Regions from separate parts of the Hahella chejuensis KCTC 2396 genome, predicted to be linked through region 2. Evidence: predicted binding sites of a transcription regulator. Region 2 holds the regulator's gene; the other holds the start of a gene.

Region 1 (3,422 bases), 160 kb from region 2:
GCGAACAAGTACTCTGATTGCTGCGGCGCGGCTTCAAAATGGGAGGCGAAAAGCTCAATCATTATAACCGGCGCGGTCAGCTCTATTCTTTCCAGGCTCTTATTCAGTATGTATAACCACGATTCGGGCCGGTTATCTCCCTGTGCGAGTCTGATGTTTTCCTGGGTCGGAGTTTGATGGCGATGAATAAGGCGAACTTCCAATGACTGACAGGTCAGGCAGCGTTCCTGTAAAAAAAGGCAGAACTCTTTAACGACTTTGGCCAAGTAAAAGAGTAAAGGCTGTAGGCTTTCAAATTCCTGCTCCAGATCCAGCCGCTTTTTGAAATGTCTTGGCGGAGAAAAAGGCGAAGGTCGCCAAGGTTTGCGGCCAAGCGCGTGATCGAGATACAAGGCGAGGTCCACATCGATTCGATACGCCAGATCGCAGCTTGGAAGTTTGGCGATATCATAGATGCTTTTTAGGCCCACCTTGCGCAGTTTATATTCAATCCGGCTCTCCAGATTCAAGCGATCTAATTTCAGGCGTTTAAGCGTTCGCCAAAAACTCTCAGCGTTAACGTCTCTTTCTATGCCGGAGCGTGCAAGGAGGTGTGCTGCTTTGGGATGAGGGGCTGTTGCGCTCAGTACTGTAATCTTAAAAGTTGAAAAAGCCTGTTGAATGGCCTGACGCAATTGTGAGGGATTGGTATACAGGCGTTTCATTGAGGCGACTTCCAAGTACAAACCATCAGGCTCGTCGAGGCTTATCCAAGATGAAAAGCGACTCGCGACCTGCGCTGTTCGATGGATTGCTTGAGTTTGCTTGTACGATTTAATGCGGAGAACCCGCAAGGCGGGGCATAGGCAGAATGCTGTGTTTAAGAGCATCCCAGAGTCCACGCCTGAGCGTGACGCACTTGTGTTTGCATCCACAATGACGGAACCTCCTTCTTGAATCAGGGCGATGGGAGTGGCTTCCCCGAAGTCAGGACTCCAAGTTTCTGCGTACAGATGTGGGAAGTAGAGATATAACCATCGCATAAGGGACGTGCCGCCTTTGAACTTACCTGACTATTTTCCTATGAGCGTCGCTTTCCGCCGCAGAGGGAAATGGGGGCCGAATTAAAAAAGAGAGCGGATGCGGCGGATTTATGGCTACTTTGGCTGCTGCCCACCCTCTGCGTTGTTTTTGGATCTCTACGCATAAGCCTCCTTGGGGGAGCATCTTTAAACAAGCTCTCAGTGAGCTGGGTGAGTTCGCGTACTGTCTATCCTGAAACAAGAAGCACGGCTTTTGCTGTTGGGTCGCAATAATCTGTAGCCGACGTACGTGTTCTGGCCGCATGCTTTCCGGCCACGCCAGGACCGCGGATGAGGATGAGCTTTTCAGGCTTTCTTCGATTGACCAGAGTAAATCCCTGCGAGACTGAGGCTGAATTATCAAGTTGTTGTAGAGACTCAAGCCGCCATTAATTAAAGCAGGAGCATATAGAGGGTAAGGCGGCGCCACCCACAGTATCCACTGGTCTTGATGGCTTAATGGAGCCAAAGCTGGAAATAAAAGGCTGACTTCTCCCATACCTAGAGACCTGTATTCTATTTCAGTTACGCCATCCGCTGGCCATCCACCATCCGCCAATGCCTGATTCAAAGAGGGAAAGCCGGTGTCCAGTCCTTTTATGGGGACTGAAGAGAAATGCTTTCCCCGCCATACTTGGCCGCGATTAATGGCTTGCTCTAGCACTGATTTGCTCATTGCCCGAATAGGATTTAGTTGAAATAAAAATACTGTATATAAAATCAGTATTTTTGTCAAAAATAGACAATTCCTACTCTTTTTTCGTTCACGGATATTCCGCTATGCTTCCAATCGGTCCTGCTGCAAGTAGGCGGTTGTAGGAAAAGCGAAACATGTAACGACGAGGAATTCATGGAAATAAGAGAGGCGTTAGAAGCGGATTTTGAGCAGATTTGGCGGATATTTCACTCTGTGGTTGTCGCGGGAGAAACTTATGCTTACGCCCCTGACACAAGTAAAGAAGAGGCCTATGAATTATGGTTGCGACAGCCGCAGAAAACCTATGTCGCGGTTGAAGGCGATACGGTCTTGGGAACTTATTACCTGAAGCAAAATCAATTGGGTTTGGGCTCTCATGTCAGCAACTGTGGCTACATGGTTGCGGAGTCTGCTCGCGGTAAAGGCGTGGCCGCAGCATTATGCGAACATTCGCAAGCCATGGCGAAGCGCTATGGATATAAAGCCATGCAGTATAACTTCGTGGTCTCCACCAATGAGGTAGCGGTTAATCTCTGGAAAAAGCTGGGGTACGAGATTGCTGGCCGTCTTCCGAAAGCATTTCGTCACTCCAAGCTCGGGCTGGTGGATGCTCTAGTGATGTATAAGTGGTTAGGAGATTAGCTGCTGTCCGAGGAAAGGCCACAGGTGTTGAGTCCTATGGCCTCACCGAGGTTATTGCTTGCTAAGCATTAGCTCAACGCTTTCGGACTGTGGAGTTTCCAAGACCCACTTTTGATTAGAGTTTTGAAATTTCTCAAGCGAGCGTAACTTTGTGCTGGAGACTTGGGACTTCCAGTGGGTGTCGATACTGTGAGCGTCGCCTTCTACAAGAATGGATAGCAAGCGACTTTCTGAACTTGTAAAGCGTTGTCCATACCAGTTTATGAAGTTGTCCCTGCTGATGCTTTCCACCGCATCGGCCATACGCTTGGAAGCGTCAAAGTGCAAACTACCGTTCTTGATTTCTTTCCAGTATCCGTAAGCTTTATTTTCCAGTTCTTTGTCTGCATTTAGCTCTGCAACCAGCGTATTTTTAAAGACGCTGAAATCTTTTTCCTGTATGTCCTTAAGTATATCGAAGAAGCCTTTTATAAAACTCAGCGTTTCCAGTTCCAGCTTGTCTGGGCCAGACACAGGTGATTGCATTTTAAATTTCATGCCGGGAATATGAAGATAGTTATTTGATGTTGCGTGAACGACGTATCCAAGCTGTTTTTCTGTTCGAAGCTCTTTAAAAAAGGACTCAGATAGCATTTTCTCTAATAATTTGAAATGGGCGCGTTCCTCGTAGCTTGCAGAGCTTCCTTGTACATAGACAAGTGAGACGGAGTCTGTAAATATGGACTCCTCGAATAACCGAGTGACGCCTTTTGGAATACGCGTCACGTATTCCTTTATTCTCGGTGTGCTTTTTTTATTGACGATTGCGTCGGCCACCATCTTATTCCATGCTTCTGCTTGCGCCTGCTCAATATTGCCGTAAGCTAGCGAAGTAACGTGCAAACTATTCTTAAAGTCCTCTAGAAGATTGATCATTCTCGAATAGGATGCGCCTTGCATGCCCTTTCCTAGATCAGAGCGGCTATAACTAGGGCTGTAGAGAATATTGTCTGCTGTTTCTTGCGCAACGGTTAATGGGTGGG
Region 2 (3,422 bases):
CGCATCCAGTTCTTTCGCTTCGTCATCAAGCCAGTCCTGGTAATCGTCATATCGGCCAAGTCGGAACCATAATACTAATCGCTCAATGTCGTCTGGACGCTGCTCGAACATGTAGCGCACCGCCCAATAGCCCCAATGGTAAATACGCGACTCATCGCTATTATTAATCAGGCAGCCAAATAGCTTCCTTCTATTTGGCTGCAACGCCAGGGCCTGCACATGTCAGGCCCTGTCTCCCGCGGCTAGCCGCCGCGCAGGCGCATCCATGCGCCTGATCATTAACATGCCAATATCATTGCCATGTTAATAATCAAAAGGATCGCCCTCATAGAAAACGCCGGTCGATGAAGGCGTCATTGTCATGGCCTTTATCGTAGATATTGAAAAGTTCGTTTCACGCCGAGTCATAGCGCCCACCAAAGTCAGTCAACGAGCCCCGCCGCCCTTCGACCATGTTATCGCGCTGACAGTGAGAGTGAAAAAGACAACGCCAAAGGGGCTCTAAACCATCTGTTCGCAGGCGTCATTGCAATTCCTAAAGAGATTTACAGCCTGATTAAAGAGTACGTCGCAGAGTATGAAAGTTACCGCGCGGGCAGTGAATATATACCGATAAAGTTAATCGGCCTGTCTAATAAAAGCGCCAAATTGTATCAAAGCCGCCAAGCCAATAGCGCACAAGCTAAACCAAATGCTACATCGCCTTACCGCCATACATGCGCATTCTATCCAGCCACTGTTTTCGGGGCTTGGCGTCCGAGTCTTCCACCGCGCCAATCAGCGACGTTTGAATCGGAGAAACCCCACAAATACCCAAGATATTACGCTTTAGACTTTTTAAACTGTGAGCGCGATAAAACCAGCGATAGATAAACGCAGGCATCCCCATGGTCACGACTATGCGCGCCCTGCGTCCTTTCAGTAGCCGCCTGGGCCACTTACCTCCCCCACTTACCGCAAAGCCTGGTCGTAATGTCTGCTCCAGGAACGCCTTTAATACGGCGGGCATGCCCCCCATCCATAGCGGATAAATAATAAACAGACATTCAGCCCACTGGATTTCTTTCTGCGCAGCGATAATCACCTCCGGCGGAGACTGTTCTTCAAATTCCCGCTTTGAACGCAACCAGGGAAAACTCATTGTCGATACAGCCAACTTACGCACCTCATGTCCCGCCGCCTCCGCCCCTTCGGCGTATGCTTCAGCCAAAGCATGACAAAAGCGGCCACCCTGTGGGTCAGGATGCCCCTGAATAATCAAAATGCGTGACGCCATAAGTTGCTCCCAGAAAGTGTAGTCAGCTATTCATATTTTCTCGATTAACAAAGATAGTCATTTGTTGTCGATCAATATTCATCAGCTTTGCTTGATCCGCGACGCGCCATATCAGTTTTCATCTTAATCCTCAGTTACTTAGACATTTTTTCTTTACTTGCCCACACCATTACTGTATACATAAACAGACATGGATAAACATATAGTGTACACAGATTTTTATCAGACCTTTTGGGGTCGCCGGAGGGTGGAGTGATTAAGCTAACCAAGCGCCAGGAACAGGTTTTACAACTGATTCGCGAGCATATTGAGGAGACGGGTTATCCACCTACCCGGGCGGAAATTTCCAATCGCCTGGGGTTTCGCTCCGCTAATGCTGCGGAAGAGCACCTGAAAGCGCTGGCGAAGAAAGGCGCTATTGAGATGGTTCCCGGCGCCTCGCGCGGCATCAGGTTGCCGGCGTCGGAAACGCAAAATCAGGGCATTCCGATTGTTGGTCAGGTAGCAGCGGGTTATCCCATTCTGGCGCAGGAAAATATTGAAGAATATTGTGAGCTGCCCCCGTCCTTCTTTACCCCTTCCGCCGATTACTTTCTGCGTGTCAAAGGCATGAGCATGAAGGACGTGGGAATTCTCGACGGCGATTTACTGGCGGTGCATCGCACGACCGATATCCACAATGGTCAAATTGTGGTTGCGCGCATTGGCGATGAAGTGACGGTGAAACGTTTCCAGCGTCAGAAAAACAAAGTGCTTTTATTGCCGGAAAACGAAGAGTTTGAACCCATTGAAGTGAACCTGTCGCAACAGCCTTTGGACATCGAAGGACTGGGCGTCGGCGTTATTCGCCGCTAACAGTGAACCGACAAAGCGCCGACTGCCTCTAATGGGCAGTCGGTGACATTAATGTACGGTTTTCGGTTTTTCTTCCGCCTCTGACTGACGAATCGCCTCCTCCCGCATATCTCCTACCAGCTTAATGGCCGCATTAATCATAGCGTGTGCGACAGCCGCATCATTTTCCGCCAGATATGCCTTAGCTTCCTGACCAAAGCTGATTTTCACCAAATGTTCGCTCCCGCCCCCCATGGGTTGCAAAGCGAAGTCTCCATTCGGCAGTTGAACAATTTCAAAGAAGCTTGATGCCATTTCCAAATCTCCTACTCGTAAGTTCTCACTGAAATGTTTTCCATCGTTCCAATACCTGGGAACGAACATGTCAGCAAACTAGCCACAGGCGCCTCATTCATTTTCCTAAGCTGTTATCAGTCGAGGCCTGAGAGGGTTTCTTTCATTCAAGCTTACCTCTACCACTCAAAACTGTGCTCTCTCACCTCGTTGATAAACGCCTGCATGAACTCCAGTATTGCCGCCGCCTCCATTGCAGATACGGTTGACGTGGCGGCGATAATATTTTCATCCTGCGGCGTTTCATTTTTTCGGGGACGAGATATTTCCCCATATTGCTTCAATAATTGAGCCAACCAGGAATCTGGTTGGGCCGCCGCCAGTTTCATGCTGATAACTTCTGGCGATTCGACTTCCAACTGTCCTTCCAAGTCAGCGAGCGACTCGATCTTAACTTTGATGCGACGTTGTTCGGCAAGTTCGTTCAAGAAACCGACATATGCCTGTTGAAGAAAACGCAAAGCCGCACGCCCTGCGCATTCTCTTTCCGCCACGGTTGAAGAGGTATCTTTCCACTGCAATTGCAGCTTGGCGAAAAACAGATTTTCATTTACGTAAGTCAGCCACTTTCCAGACATACCTTAAGCTCATCAACAATCGCTTTTTATTAGTGTATAGGTTTTTAACCATAAGTTCTTTAATAAAAATTTCCCCTCCGAAGTAATTCCTGAGGCGCAATTCCGATTCGCTCAGGCGCCTAAATTCCCTACCATTGCTGTCTCATCCAACTCAGGTTTCCGCGAAAAATGGCGACAAACTATCAGCAGAGTCTTTCTCATAGCTTAGCACCCGATGCCGGAGCTCGCCCCTTACACAAGTTAACGTTCAGCAGCAACCCGCCATAAACGCTAACAAAGGCGCTAGTGAGAAAACTAGAATAATATTTTAGACTGCTATAATTTTGTCCAGGGAGAGAAAGTAAGGGAACTGTCTGTTACTTCCAGAAAGAGAGTGAGAA

What was found. Region 2 encodes LexA, which represses DNA repair genes until DNA is damaged. Its sites were predicted from a motif close to TACTGTNTANNTANACAGTA; they were not measured.
Region 1: a site for LexA is predicted at 1,768-1,787, ahead of imuA (translesion DNA synthesis-associated protein ImuA). Genes of this name have one in related genera too.

The regions. Positions count from the first base shown of each region.
Region 1 is NC_007645.1:2,268,374-2,271,795, forward strand. It holds gene HCH_RS10035 (Y-family DNA polymerase) at 1-1,022, opposite strand, end outside; gene imuA (translesion DNA synthesis-associated protein ImuA) at 1,045-1,737, opposite strand; gene HCH_RS10045 (GNAT family N-acetyltransferase) at 1,912-2,400, shown strand; gene HCH_RS10050 (insulinase family protein) at 2,452-3,422, opposite strand, start outside.
Region 2 is NC_007645.1:2,108,317-2,111,738, reverse strand. It holds gene HCH_RS09380 (collagenase) at 1-219, opposite strand, end outside; gene HCH_RS09375 (NAD(P)H-dependent oxidoreductase) at 695-1,276, opposite strand; gene lexA (transcriptional repressor LexA) at 1,529-2,131, shown strand; gene HCH_RS09365 (hypothetical protein) at 2,180-2,425, opposite strand; gene HCH_RS09360 (DUF6586 family protein) at 2,584-3,042, opposite strand.